DNA from 2 places in the Cobetia sp. AM6 genome. Region 1 is predicted to be linked to the other one. Evidence: predicted binding sites of a transcription regulator. Region 1 holds the regulator's gene; the other holds the start of a gene.
The links. The regulator FNR, encoded in region 1, switches genes on or off when oxygen is low (the NO sensors DNR and NnrR bind a similar motif). The targets are predictions, from matches to a motif close to TTGATNTANATCAA.
Positions count from the first base shown of each region.

Region 2: clpB (ATP-dependent chaperone ClpB) is a predicted target of FNR. The motif match lies at 2,418-2,431, and genes of this name have one in related genera.

Region 1 is NZ_AP021868.1:343,557-350,991, reverse strand. Features, by position in the region: gene CLAM6_RS01610 (alpha/beta family hydrolase) at 1-401, opposite strand, end outside; gene CLAM6_RS01605 (cbb3-type cytochrome c oxidase subunit I) at 723-2,213, shown strand; gene CLAM6_RS01600 (cbb3-type cytochrome c oxidase subunit II) at 2,210-2,827, shown strand; gene CLAM6_RS01595 (hypothetical protein) at 2,853-3,131, shown strand; gene fnr (fumarate/nitrate reduction transcriptional regulator Fnr) at 3,420-4,169, shown strand; gene CLAM6_RS01585 (fatty acid cis/trans isomerase) at 4,395-6,893, opposite strand; gene bufA2 (BufA2 family periplasmic bufferin-type metallophore) at 7,163-7,429, shown strand.
Region 2 is NZ_AP021868.1:3,956,212-3,963,646, reverse strand. Features, by position in the region: gene CLAM6_RS16525 (outer membrane protein assembly factor BamD) at 1-399, opposite strand, end outside; gene rluD (23S rRNA pseudouridine(1911/1915/1917) synthase RluD) at 494-1,447, shown strand; gene pgeF (peptidoglycan editing factor PgeF) at 1,487-2,263, shown strand; gene clpB (ATP-dependent chaperone ClpB) at 2,575-5,223, shown strand; gene CLAM6_RS16505 (acetolactate synthase 3 large subunit) at 5,802-7,435, shown strand, end outside.

The DNA of each region.
Region 1 (7,435 bases):
AGCCCGGGCAGCCGGGGCGGCGGTCGGCGGCGGCTTTCGCAGCGCATCCTGACGAGATAGCCGAAATCGAATGCCAGCCACGCCATGTCCTGCATCAGGCAGGCAGCGCCGAACTGTTGATGGAAGTCGGTCTCACGCCCGGCGCCGGCACCATGCGCATGCAATAGCAGGGCACGCCCCGGTCGTCCATGGATTTCAAGCGGCCCCAGTTCCGCCAACCAGCCTCGCCACGGCCCTCGCGCGGCCAGCGCGTCGTGGGACATGGTCTGGCGAGCAGCAAGCTCCGAGGCGACATCGGCCAGGCTGGCGACACGAAAGCCTTCCTCGGCGTAAGGGCTGGGGACCTCAGCCGTATTGGACGCATTGGCATCTTCGTCCGATGATGAAGTGACGGCGGGCAAGCGAAATTCTCCTGTTGATCTCGTACGGCTCGCGCCAGACAACGCTGGAACCGATGAGGGGTAAACGCTGCATTCCAGCGCGAGGGATGGCCTGTCAGTCGGTCATGGTCGCGCGTGATATCGGTCAGCGCCAGCCCTGCCGCCCTGACAGGGGCGTCGATGACATGACCGCTTCCGCAGCGCCGCTTCCAGCACCGTCACCACCAGCACTGCGCTTTCGCCCACTGCCGACGAGGTCGTGATATGCGTACAGCTCTTGAGGCTTCGGCCTGTCATCCCCGCGTGAACCATCATCATCACGCAAGCCATGATTTTTCTCGCATGGCCGTCATCTGGGGCCTGCTCAGCCTCTGTCTGGCGGTGTGGCTCAACCTCATCTGGCTATGGCCATCACTGGGGCCGGAAGTGGCCTGGCTGAGCTACGGCCGCCTCGCTCCCTTGCAGCACCACCTGCTGCTCTACGGTCTGGGCGGCTCGGCAGTGATCGCCGGCGGCTACTCCATCGCCATGCACAGTGTCCTGCAACGCGAATCACGCACGGACGCCGAGACGGCGATAGCGGATATCGCACTGCCCCCCTTCACGCTCAAGTTGATGCATTTCACCTTCCTCGGCTGGCAGGCCGTGGTCGCGCTCGGCGCACTGGCGATTGTCGCAGGCTACTCCTCGGGCCAATACATGGCCGAAGCGCCCTGGCTCGTCGATCTCCTGATGACCCTCGTCTGGCTGGCCGTGGCGTGGGTCTTCTTCACAGTGCTGGAACAGCGCACGCTGCGCCGCCTGCCGGTGGCCTGCTGGTACTTCATCGCCGGCCTGATGCTGGTGTTGATACAGCATGTGTTGATCTCGCTCAGCGTGCCGATCGGCCTGCTGGAATCGATACCGCTCTTCACGGGCAGCCTCGAGGCACTGATTCAGCGCTGGCAGGCAGGGCCACTCCCCGGCGGCATGTTCGCATTCGGCGTCATTGCCCTGCTCCATCACATGGTGACGAGCCGCTCACGGCTGCCGCTCTACTCGCATCGGCTGGCCGCCACCAGCTTCTGGATGCTGGTGCTGCTGGCGACATGGGGAGGTGCTCCGCTGCTGTTCGCGAGCGCCCTGCCGGCCTGGAGCCAGACGCTGGGCATGGCGATGGGCCTCCTGCTGCTGGCGCCGGGGCTGGCACTCAGCCTCAATGGCCTGATGACACTCAAGGAGGATTGGCACTCATTGCGCCGGGATCCGCTGATCTGCCTGCTGGCGGCAGCTCTGGTCAGTTATGCCCTGGCGGTTCTTGAATACAGCCTGCTGTCACTGCCGACCCTCAATGCCCTGACCTTCAGTGCCGCCAACAGTCTGTCGCCGGCAGCAAGCCTGGGAGTGGTCGCGACAGTCGCCATCGTGATGGCCTATCACCTGCTGCCCCCGATGCGCTCCCTCGCGCTGCTCAAGACTCACGCCCTGCTGGTCATCATCGGCACCCTGCTGTGCGTTGCCGCCAGCTGGGCGACCACGCTGCTTCAAGGCAGCATGTGGCATGTGCTGGCAAATGACGGCAGGCCGCTATACACCTTGAGCGAGGTGCTGGAAGCGGCCCGCATGCCGATGATGATCTCGCTGGGCGGGCTCGCCTGCTGGGCGCTCGGCTTGCTGCTGATGCTCCTCAATGTGACGCGCACCCTGGCTGATCAAAAGAGCGAACGCCAAGCCGCTCATGAGCGTCAGCGCCTGAGCTCCGGCTCGCACAAGGCATCATCAGAACCTGCCATGCACTCTGCGTCCCCCTCTACCACGCCCCCTGCCACATCCTCGGGAGGGCACTACGCATGAGACATGTCCTGCTCGAACGTCACGCCGGCCTGATGACGGCACTATGCCTGCTCACCATGAGCCTCGGCGCCCTCGCCCAGCTGGTGCCGCTCGGGGCTCACCCCAGCCTCGCCAGCGCACCCGAAGACCTCAAACCGCTGAGCGCCCTGGCGCTGGAGGGCCAGCGCATCTACCAACGCGAGGGCTGTCAGCAGTGCCACACACGCATGGTGCGCGATCTACCGGGCGACACGGCGCGCCACGGTGATGCGACGACCGCCCGAGAGCGCTATTACGACCGCCCTTCGCTGTGGGGCGTCGAGCGCTGGGGGACGGATTTGAGCAAGCTGCCTGCGCAGCATGACGATGCCTGGCAGCGCCTGCATCTGCATGACCCGCGCAGTCAGGTGCCGGGCTCAGCGATGCCCGCCTACCCGTGGCTGTTCGAGCGGGCATTGAGCGGTGAAGGCATCGCGGCACGCATGCGAGCCCTGCAAGGCCTGGGCGTGCCCTACGCGGAAGACGAGATTCTCGCCGCCCCCAATGACGTGCGTGGCACTGCCGAAATCACGGCGCTGCTCGCCTACCTGCAGCAGGCCGCCCCCGCGAGCGACATCGCCAGCCGTGGCCCATGACAGGACACCGCTCAGGAGACACGACATGAATCTGCTGGAGACAACTGGACTCCCCCTGTTCTGGAATCTCTGGGTGCTGGCCCTCACGCTGGGCAGCCTGGTGCTGTTCGCCATGCTGGCGCTGGGCAGCCTTTCGCGCGCTGCAAGCGCTGACAGCGACGAGCGCGAAGGCGATGGCCCCATGCAGGAACATCGCATCAACGGCGTACGTCAGCCTGGCACACCAGCACCACGTGCCTGGGGCATACTGGCACTGGCGACGCTGGCCGCCGCACTGATCCTGCTGCTCGGCGCAGCTGGCTGAGGCAGGTCGTCGCGGTATGGTCATGCGGGGCCAACCCGGCCTAAAGTTCACACACCTTGCAACGCCCATGGGTTGGGCAGGATAATGAATTAATAAAATCTAATATTATGGCGCCACGAAATTGCACTGCATTAGCCGATAAGCGCTCAGACTCTGGCCGCTCGATTCAATTCGGCTAGGCAGGGTAGCGGCGGGCGACAAGGCCCCGCCCCACCGTTGTTGCGCCCGAAAGACCCCTCCCGCTGCCCTGCCCCAGGGGTAGCGGTGACATTCCTCAGGAGAGTCACCATGACGGCCAATGCACAGGCATCACACCGCTTGCGCGCCCATGAAGCCCGCTGCCAGACCTGTTCGCTGAGTTCACTGTGCCTGCCACTGGCACTGAACATGGAAGATATCGACCAGTTTGACGCCATCATCCGCCGTCGCGCGCCACTCAGAAAAGGGGAAGTACTCTTCACCCAGGGCGATGCCTTCGATTGCGTCTTCACGGTGCGCTCCGGAAGTCTCAAGCAGATCACCAATGAAAACAGCGGCATGGAGCAGCTGACCGGCTTCTACCTGCCCAGCGAGCTGGCCGGGCTGGATGCCATCGACAGCAATTGCTATCCCGGCACTGCGGTGGCGCTGGAGACCACCACCGTCTGCGAGATTCCCTTCGACCGCCTCAATGCGCTCTCGGAGCAGATGCCGGAACTGAGAACCCAGCTGTTCAAGAGCCTGAGCAAGGAGTTGCACGAAGATCGCCGCATGATGATGCTGCTGTCGCGCAAGACAGCCGATGAGCGACTGGCGAGCTTCCTGGTCAACCTGTCACAGCGCTTCCGTCGTCGTGGCTATTCGCCGTACAGCTTCCGCCTGTCGATGGCACGCGCCGATATCGGCAACTATCTGGGGCTTGCCGTCGAAACCATCAGCCGTATCCTGACCCGCTTCCAGACCCAGGGGCTGGTCGACATTCGTGCCCGCGAGGTGCATATCCTGCATCTGGATGGCCTGATCGAACTGGCCGAAGGCGAGTGTCAGGGCGGTCGCTGATGACGCCTGCTGACAGCACATCACGCAGCGCGACACTGCGCTGATCAGCCGCCAGGGCGCCATTTTGGCACTACACAAGAAGAAGCCCGCCACGCAATGTGCGTGGCGGGCTTCTTCCTTCTGTCAGGCCAGTCGTCATGACAGTCCTGATAACCCTGACAGTTCTGGCAGCCCAGACAGTCCTGACAGCAGGCCTTGCCTCAGCCGCTCAAGCCTTGCTGGCAATCAGCGGTTCTCGAGGCGGTTATAGTCCAGCAGGCCCGCTTCGACAGGGCGATCAGCATAGTTGGTGCGCAGCACGCTGTCGGAAAACTCCCAGAAGCGCGGATCAGTCCGGCGCACCCCGATATCGGCCTGCAGGGCGCGATAGTCCTCTTCGGTCTCGAGTGCCGCCACCCGCTCTGCCAGCCCCGTCAGGGTGTCAGCCGTCAGACGCCAGAAGGCATTCGGGTAATCGCCCGCCACGCCACGCAAGACATCGAGAGTGTCTTGCTCAGGACGGCGATTTACCTCCTCATCGAACAGGCTGGTGATGTTGGCGTGGGCGGAATTGCGCAGCACGCTGTAAAGGCGCGGCGAGTCATCAGTGCCATCCTCCAGCGCAACGATCGTCACCTCCGGCATCAGGCTGGCCGAGACTCCCTGCACCGCAGCGAGGGCCTGCAGCTCATGTCGCACGTGCTCGTCCTCGACATTGCTCAGGCTGCGCTCATGGCCGAGTTCCGGCGCGAGGCGCTCCTGCATGCGCCGCATCAGACCAAGGCGAGCCTGGTTCGGGGATGACAGCTCCTGCGGTGTCCAGACGATGCCACTGGGTGCATCGAACTGCGGCGGCTTCTTGAACAGCAGCTCGACAAGCCCGGGGCTGACGTCGCGATACCAGCTGTCATGCACCGCCTGGCGCTCGCCCGCCGGCAACAGCACCAGCAGGTTGTTCTCGCCTTCCATGCGCAGGAAGTCCATGTACAGACGGGTGACCAGCTGATGGCCGAGATTGCCATAGACATCGAAGCCGGCGACCAGCAGATAGTGGATGCGCTCCAGCATCGGGTAATCGATGATCCAGCCCGTCTTGGGCACGCCACCGACCAACCCCTTCATCACCGCCGCATTGTCGAAGTGGCGATAGATGGTCAGGGCCGCGTTGGGATTGCGCCCCTGGCCGGGGCCGTCGGTCCAGCCGCTGCCGTCCCACAGCACTCGCTCATCCAGGCGCAGATCGCCATCGAGATAGGCCTGGGACATCAGGCGCTGCTTGGCCTTGAGGTAGGCGGTCTGCTTGCGCTCGAACTTGACCCAGGAGCTGATCGGCAACGCATTGCTGCTCTGCTCGGCGGGCAGGCTGAGATTCTTCCCTTCCTCGGCCAGGGTGCGTTCCACTTCCGGGTGGCTGAACATCTTCGGATCGGTGAAGCCGACCCAGAAGTGATCATTGATCACATCCACCGCGACCTGACCGCGACAGACCGGCCCCTTGATGAAGCCCATGATGGTGTTCTGCGACTCATCCAGCATGAAGCGATAGCGTGACTCGGCCGGGATGGCCTCGAAGGTCAGGAAAGGATTCGAGGCCGTCTTGAGGTCGTAATCCGGCAGGTCATCCACCGGGTAATCCGGTGTCAGGAACAGCGCCTGCCAGCGCTTGAAGCGAGCATCATCGAGCGCATAGGGCAGATGATTCTTGGCCAGGATCGTCGCGCGCTCCTGCCACAGACGGTAATAGACCCGCGGGCGTCCGGCGTCATCGTGGGGCAGGCTCGCGCGCTCATCGGCGGTGTAGGAGGCATAGGGTGCATCGTAGGGGCGGCGCGTGGAGATGCGCTTGATCGGCTCGCCCGGCGGGGTGCTGGAACGCACCAGCTTGAAGAAGATCGGCCGTCCATCCGCGCCCTTGATGTCCGGGAAATACACATGGCTCAGGAAGAGATGCTCGTAGATATAGCGATTCATCAGGCGCTGCTTGAGGCTGTCGCCGTTGAAGAAGCGCTCGGCCTGCTCGATGTGCGGCATCAGCGCCTGGGGCAGTGGTGCCGGACCGGTCATCGCGCCACCCTTGGCCAGCCAGTTCACCAGCGTGCGGTGCTCTTCATCGCTGACCTGTGGCAGGGCGTAGGGCATGCCCCAGTCAGGATGGTCTTCGGCGAACTTGTCGTAGCCCTCGACGGGGGCACACACCTGACTGCGATTGAGCGACAGGTCGAAGCGGTCTTCCGGCAGCAGGCCATCTTCCGTCACCGGCAGCGGCGCCTTGCGCTTCTGGCTGAGCGCACGGAACAGCACACTGCCCTCCAGATTGGCGGCCGGAGAGTCGAAGCGCTCATTGAGCACCGGCGAGAAGTCCATGCTGCGCCACTGTTCGGTGGTGTCCGCGTCCTCGAACATGCGCGTCAGATTGGCCGCCAGCAAGCGCGTGCCATCGTAGACCGGCGCCGGATTCATGCCGCGATCGATCCCGGCGGCCGATGACATCTTGAGCTGACAGGGAGCGTCGTAGCAGCCATGACAGACCACGCAGCGCGTCTCGATCACCGGCTTGACCTCATCCTCCCACTGGCGCCCGGCAAGACTGTCGTGTGACACCACCCGCTCACGCGGTGACGCGGGGCCGAAACGCTCATCGAGCTGATGAATCGCGACGGCACTGCAGCCCCCCAACAGTAGAACGAGCACGATGCTCCAGCGCCAGCGCGGTATGCGCCACAGGCGTCGAAGTAGGTCCGGCATGGGGAACTCCAGCAAGAGGAAGGGATATCGGCAATCGGGCAGATGATGGCGAAAGCGTACCATAAGCAGGCTCACTAATTCGGCAAGACTGCCTTTCCAAGCATAGTGAACAATGATGTCAGATTTTTTTGGCGTTTCCGCATCCAACTGTATTTTGACGGCGTATGACTTCATGACCCGCCTGAACGAGCTGTCTGACGCAAGCGGGTGCCACGATGTTCCTGATCCATAATTCAAAAAATACGGGCCCTGCCCGATAGGAAGCCATCATGACCATGAAGAAGACCGTTACTGCTGCCACCTTCGCCGCCGCTGCCGCCGCGCTGTTCTCCACTGCCGCCCTGACCTCGCTGCCGGTGCACGCCGGTGACAATGCCGTGAAGTGCTCCGGCATCAACTCCTGCAAGGGCACCTCCGAATGCGCGACCGCCAACAGCGCCTGCAAGGGCCACAACGCCTGCAAGGGCCAGGGCTGGTCGTACACTGCCAGCGCTGAATCCTGTGTCGGCGAAGGTGGTACTGTCGTCGAGGGCTGATCCTCA
Region 2 (7,435 bases), 620 kb from region 1:
ATCGATCAGATCGAGGGATTCCAGGCTGAAACGACCCGCGCTGTACGCTGCCAGTCCACGCATGTAGTAGGCATAATCGACCTGCGGGTGATCGGGGTGCAGGCGAATGAAACGGCTGGCCGCGGCGCGTGCCGCCTCCCAGTTGTCGACCTGATAATAGGCGTAGATCAGCTCCAGCTGCGACTGTTCGGCGTAGCTGCCGAACGGGAAGCGAGTATCCAGGGCTTCAAGTTGTTGCACAGCGGAGTTGAAGCGGCTGGTATCCAGGGAAACCTGGGCCTGACGATACAGGTCCTGCTCCTGAAGATCCGGTGCCGGCTCGTTGGACGCACAGCCAGCCAGCAAGGTGCTGGCCAGGGCGAGGGCAGTCAAGGGAAGGGCGCGCATCGGTTTCCTCATCTCGGGCAATCCATGGCGGGCATGCTAGAATCCGCCGATCCGCACTCACTATAAAGCAAAGGCCCTTTCGTGCGAAACGGCCTCAGAGAGCAATATGGCAGACACCATCAACCGCGAAGAGCGGATCCCGGAGGCGATGATTGGCATGCGCCTTGACCAGGCCTGCGCCGAGATCTTCTCCGACTATTCCCGCGAGCGTCTCAAGCACTGGATCAAGACCGGTGCGCTGACCCTCGACGGTGCCGCCGTCAAACCCCGCGAGAAGGTCTATGGCGGTGAACGTCTGGCCCTGACCGCCGAGCTTGAAGAGGAAGTCAGCCACGAGCCGGAAGATATCGAGCTCGAGATCGTCTATGAAGACGACGACGTGCTGGTCATCAACAAGGAGCACGGCATGGTCGTGCACCCGGGCGCGGGTAACCACGATGGCACGCTGCTCAACGCCATCCTGCATCATTGTCCGGGCAATTCCATGATGCCGCGTGCCGGTATCGTGCACCGTCTCGACAAGGACACCAGCGGACTGATGGTGGTGGCCAAGTCATTGACCGCCCAGGCGGACCTGGTCGAGCAGCTGCAGGCCCGTACCGTATCGCGCGAGTACGATGCCGTCGTCACGGGCGTGCTGACCTCCGGTGCCACCGTGGATGCGCCCATCGGGCGTCACCCCAAGGACCGCAAGCGTCAGGCCGTCACTCACAGTGGCAAGCCGGCGGTCACCCACTTCCGCGTGGTGGAACGTTTCCGGGGTCACACCCATATCCGCTGCAAGCTGGAAACCGGGCGTACCCACCAGATTCGCGTGCACATGGCGCACCAGCGCTATCCGCTGGTCGGAGACCCGGTCTACGGCGGGCGTCTGAAGCTGCCGCCGGGGGCCAGCGACCCGCTCAAGGAGCTGCTGCGTCAGTTCCCGCGTCAGGCACTGCATGCCCGTCGTCTCGCCTTCATCCACCCGATCACGGGCAAGGAAGTCGAATTCCGCGCCGAGATGCCGGGCGACATGCTGGTGTTGATCGACTATCTCAAGGAAGACATCGCTCGCTGAGGCGGCAGGCTCGCGCGACACGCCGCACAAGGAGAGGTTATGCACGACGAGAGTCTACGCCCGACCCTGATACTGCCGGACTGGCCCGCGCCGAGCCCGGTGCAGGCCTTCGTGACCACGCGTGAGAGCGGCCCCAGCCAGGGGCCGTATGCCGGCTTCAATCCGGCGCTGCATGTGGGTGATGACCCGGCGATGGTGGCGCAGGTGCGTGAGCTGCTCGCCGCGGAGGTCGATGATGGGCGTCCGCTGGCGTGGCTGGATCAGGTGCACGGCACTCAGGTGGTGGATGCCTTCGATGTCTGCCATGGCGAGGACCGGCCGGATGCGCCGCCACGGGCGGATGCCTGCATCAGTACCGGCACCGGGCAGGCCTGTGTGGTGATGACGGCGGACTGCCTGCCGGTGCTGTTCTGTGATCGGCAGGGCACGCGCGTCGGCGTGGCGCATGCGGGTTGGCGCGGGCTGGTCGAAGGCGTGCTGGAAGCCACCATCGAGCGTCTCGGTGATGACCCCGGCGAGCTGATGGCCTGGCTGGGCCCGGCGATCTCCAATGCGCAGTTCGAGGTCGGCCCCGAGGTGCGTGATGCCTTCATCGCGGATCTGCCCGAGGCCGATGATGCCTTCGAGGCCAGCCCCTACCGGCTCGGTCACTACATGGGTGATCTCTACAAGCTGGCACGCCTGCGTCTCGAGCGTGCCGGGGTCGGTCATGTCAGTGGCGGGCACTTCTGTACCGCCTCTGAATCACGCTTCTATTCACACCGGCGTGATGATGGCGTGACCGGACGCCTCGCCACGGTGATCTGGCTGCGCTGAGGCGCTGATCAGGAATCTCTGGTCGGGGCGCTGGTCAGCGTATTCCGCAAGCTCGACATGCAGTACCCACAAACGCCCCGTTGGCCTGATGTCTCAGGTTGGCGGGGCGTTTCTGTGTGTGGCAAAGCTGATGACCGGCGGGGGCAGCGGGAATCTGACCTGGATCAGGCAAATGCCACAACATGCTGCAGCGCGGCGAATCCTGCCTTGAAAGCCGTGCGCCAGCCCCCATCTTGAGAGTCAGATACGAAATGTTACAGGCGAAGCTCCTGAGAAAAGGAGTACCGCCATGACTCTCAAGAGAAGGCACCATGCGCATCGACAAACTCACCAGCAAGCTGCAGAACGCTCTGGCGGATGCCCAGTCGCTCGCCGTCGGGCGAGGCCACAATGAAATTCACCCGCAGCACCTGCTGCTGGCACTGCTGGAAGACCGCGATGGCGGGCTCAAGGCGCTGGTCAACAAGGCGGGCGGCGATGCCACCAGTCTGATGAGCGGCCTCAAGCGCCAGCTGGATGACCTGCCCACCGTGTCCCAGTTCGACGGCAATGTCGCGCCCTCGCAGGCCCTCGGCAAGCTTCTGAATCTGGCCGATCGTGAAGCGCAGAAGCGCGGCGATCAATACATCGCCTCCGAGCTCGCGCTGCTGGCCGCGCTGGAGCTGGGTGGTGATCTCGGCAAGCTGTTCACCTCCTCGGGCATCAAGAAGCCCGCCCTGACGTCCGCCATCGATGCGCTGCGCGGTGGCGAAGCCGTGGGCGATGCCGATGCCGAGAACAATCGCGAGGCGCTCAACAAGTACACCCTGGATCTGACCGAGCGCGCGCGGGATGGCAAGCTCGACCCGGTGATCGGGCGCGATGAGGAAATTCGCCGCACGATCCAGGTGCTGCAGCGTCGCACCAAGAACAACCCGGTGCTGATCGGTGAGCCCGGCGTCGGCAAGACCGCCATCGTCGAAGGGCTGGCCAGCCGTATCGTCAATGGCGAGGTGCCGGAAGGCCTCAAGAACAAGCGCGTGCTGTCTCTCGACATGGGCTCGCTGCTGGCGGGGGCCAAGTTCCGCGGCGAATTCGAGGAGCGCCTCAAGTCGGTGCTGAAGGAGCTGGCGCAGGAAGAAGGCCAGGTCATCCTGTTCATCGACGAGCTGCACACCATGGTCGGCGCGGGCAAGGCCGAAGGCGCGATGGATGCCGGCAACATGCTCAAGCCGGCGCTGGCGCGTGGCGAGCTGCACTGTGTCGGTGCCACCACGCTTGACGAGTATCGTCAGTACATCGAGAAGGACGCCGCACTTGAGCGCCGCTTCCAGAAGGTGCAGGTCGACCAGCCCAGCGAGGAAGACACCATCGCCATCCTGCGTGGCCTGAAGGAACGCTACGAGGTGCACCACGGGGTCGACATCACCGACAGCGCCATCATCGCCGCCGCGCGGTTGTCCTCGCGCTACATCACGGACCGCCAGCTGCCGGACAAGGCGATCGACCTGATCGATGAGGCCGCGTCACGCATCCGCATGGAACTGGATTCCAAGCCGGAGGAGATGGACCGTCTCGACCGCCGCCTGATCCAGCTCAAGATGGAGCGTGAAGCGCTCAAGAAGGAAACCGACGAGGCGGCGCTCAAGCGTCTCGGCGCGCTTGAAGACCAGATCTCGGAGCTGGAGCGGGAATACGCCGACCTCGATGAAGTCTGGAAGGCCGAGAAGTCCAGCATCCAGGGCGCGGCCCAGTTCAAGGCCGAGCTGGAGCAGGCGCGTATCGATCTGGAGCAGGCGCGCCGCGCCGGCGACCTCAGCCGCATGTCGGAACTGCAATACGGCGTGATTCCGGGGCTCGAGAAGCAGATCAGCGAAGCCGGCGACGGCGAGGCGGATACCTCCGCCCACGTGCTGCTGCGTTCCAATGTCACCGAGGAGGAGATTGCCGAGGTCGTCTCGCGCTGGACCGGCATTCCGGTCGCCAAGATGCTCGAAGGCGAGCGTGACAAGTTGCTGCGCATGGAAGAGGCGCTGCACGAGAAGGTGATCGGCCAGGACGAGGCGGTGATCGCGGTGTCCAATGCGGTGCGTCGTTCACGCGCGGGGCTGTCGGACCCGAATCGTCCCAACGGCTCCTTCCTGTTCCTCGGTCCGACCGGTGTCGGCAAGACGGAGCTCTGCAAGTCACTGGCCAACTTCCTGTTCGACACCGAAGAGGCGATGGTGCGCATCGACATGTCCGAGTTCATGGAGAAGCACTCCGTGGCTCGCTTGATCGGCGCGCCTCCCGGCTATGTCGGCTATGAAGAGGGCGGCTATCTGACCGAGGCCGTGCGCCGCAAGCCGTACTCCGTGCTGCTGCTCGACGAGGTCGAGAAGGCGCATCCGGATGTCTTCAACATCCTGCTGCAGGTGCTGGAAGATGGCCGCCTGACCGATGGTCAGGGACGTACCGTCGATTTCCGCAACACCGTGATCGTGATGACCTCCAATCTGGGCTCGGAAATGATCCAGCGCATGAGCGGCCTCAATGGCGAGCTGGCGGAAGATGAGGGCAGTACGGAAAGCGCCGACGAGCGTGCCGAGCGCAAGGCGGCCTTCCAGTACGACGACATGAAGACGGCGGTGATGGAAGTCGTCGGCAATCACTTCCGCCCGGAGCTGATCAACCGCATCGATGAAGTGGTCGTGTTCCACGCGCTGGGACAGGCGCAGATCGCCTCCATCGCGGGCATTCAGCTTGAGCGTCTCAAGGCGCGTCTGGCCGAGCGTGATCTCGGCTTCGAGATCACCGACCCGGCAATGGCCTTGCTGGCCAAGGCAGGCTTCGATCCGGTCTATGGCGCTCGCCCGCTCAAGCGCGCCATCCAGAGCCGCATCGAGAACCCGCTGGCCCAGGCTCTGCTGGGCGGTGACTTCGTGCCCGGTGACATCATCCATGTCGGCGAAGAGGGCGGGGAGCTGACCTTCACGCGCTGATTCGTGCGCCCGTGAGTGACGCCCTACCGTGACGGAAGCACGCCCTTCCGCTTGCGGTGGGGCGTTTTCGTGTCTGCCGCCTGGGCGCAAAAAGACAACTCGGTGTGAGGCAGGCTGAAATTCACGAAGCAGAAAATTGCGAATTTATCGCCATTGGTGAGGTTTTACGCACGCTTATGGCCGGATTCGTTGTTATCGGTGTGGCATTTGGCGCAGGTGGCGCACACTGGCGTAAGGTTGAGTTGACAGCCCCTTGCGGCTGTTGGACTCTTGACCATTCCTGATTGCGGGCGCGGCCATTCGGGCGACCCTCGAAGCGCCGCGTGAAGGACAGACGCTGAGTCGCTGTCCGCCTGTCAAAGGATACGCCGGTCCGGGTACGCCAACCGTACCGACCGGCCATCAGCCCCGACCGCATCCAACCGATGCGACAAGAGTGCAGGCCCTAACCGGGCCGCAGACGCCAGGGTTTGGCATCAGGTGCCGCAATTTCTGCGGTAGCGACATTCAGGTCGCACTCGATCCGGCTTGCGCATTGCCGCCGGACGCACTCGAGACCTCCAGGGGAGAATAACCAAGTGGAATTGCTTTCCGGCGCTGACATGATCGCCCGCGCCCTGCATGACGAGGGCGTGGAATATATTTACGGCTATCCCGGTGGAGCGGCGCTGCATATCTATGACGCCCTGTTCCGCCAGGACAAGGTCCAGCACATTCTGGTCCGTCACGAGCAGGCCGCGACCCACGCCGCCGATGGTTACGCGCGCGCCTCCGGCAAGCCGGGTGTGGTGCTGGTCACCTCAGGCCCGGGCGCGACCAATGCCGTCACCGGTATCGCCACGGCCTACATGGACTCGATCCCCATGGTCGTGCTGTGTGGTCAGGTCGCCAGCCACCTGATCGGTGAAGACGCCTTCCAGGAAACCGATATCGTCGGTGTGACTCGCCCGATCGTGAAGCACAGCTTCTCGATCAAGCACCCGAGCGAGATTCCCGAGGTGATCAAGAAGGCCTTCTATCTGGCCTCCAGTGGTCGCCCGGGGCCGGTCGTCATCGATATCCCGAAGGACATGACCGCCCCGACCGAACGCTATGAGTACAGCTACCCCAAAAAGGTACGCATGCGCTCCTATAGCCCGGTCACCCGTGGCCACAGTGGCCAGATCAAGAAAGCCGTCGAGCTGATGCTCAAGGCACGTCGCCCGCTGTTCTTCACCGGCGGTGGTGTGGTGTCCGGGCGTGCCAGCGAAGCGCTGACTGACCTGGTGCGCCGCCTCAACTTCCCGATCACCACCTCGCTGATGGGCATCGGTGCCTACCCGCAGGGTGATCGGCAGTGTCTGGGCTGGCCCGGCATGCACGGCTCCTACGAGTCGAACAATGCCATGCACCACACCGATCTGATCATCTGCATCGGTGCGCGCTTCGATGACCGCGTGACCAATAACACCTCGAAGTTCTGCCCGACGGCCAAGATCATCCATGTCGACATCGACCCGAGCTCGGTCTCCAAGACCGTGCGCGCCGATGTGCCGATCGTCGGTCCGGCCGATGCCGTGATCAACGAGATGATCAGCCTCGTTCAGGGTCGCGAGCTGGCCAACCCCGATGCACTGGAGGCCTGGTGGTCCCAGATCGATGGCTGGCGTGCCGAGCGTGAAGGCAAGCTGTATGAGCCGTCCGCCCCGGGTGAGCCGCTCAAGCCGCAGCAGGTGGTGGAAGCCGTGCACCGCGCGACGCGTGGCGAAGCCTTCGTCGCCACCGATGTCGGTCAGCACCAGATGTTCGCCGCCCAGTACTACAAGTTCCAGCGCCCCAACCGCTGGATCACCTCCGGTGGTCTGGGCACCATGGGCTTCGGTTTCCCGGCGGCCATGGGCATCAAGATGTCCTACCCGGAAGACGATGTGGTGCTGTTCACCGGTGAAGGCAGCTTCCAGATGATGATGCAGGAGTTCTCGACCTGTAAGCAGTACGGGATCGGGGTCAAGATCATCAACCTCAACAACCAGTCGCTGGGCATGGTGCGTCAGTGGCAGGACCTGAACTACAAGTCCCGTCACTCGCATTCCTATATGGAGTCGCTGCCTGACTTCGTGCAGCTGGCGGGCGCCTATGGCTTCCGTGCCATCAAGGTGCACACGGTGGAGGAGCTCGAGCCTGCGCTGGAAGAAGCCTTCCGCAACAAGGACGAGCTGGTGTTCCTCGACAT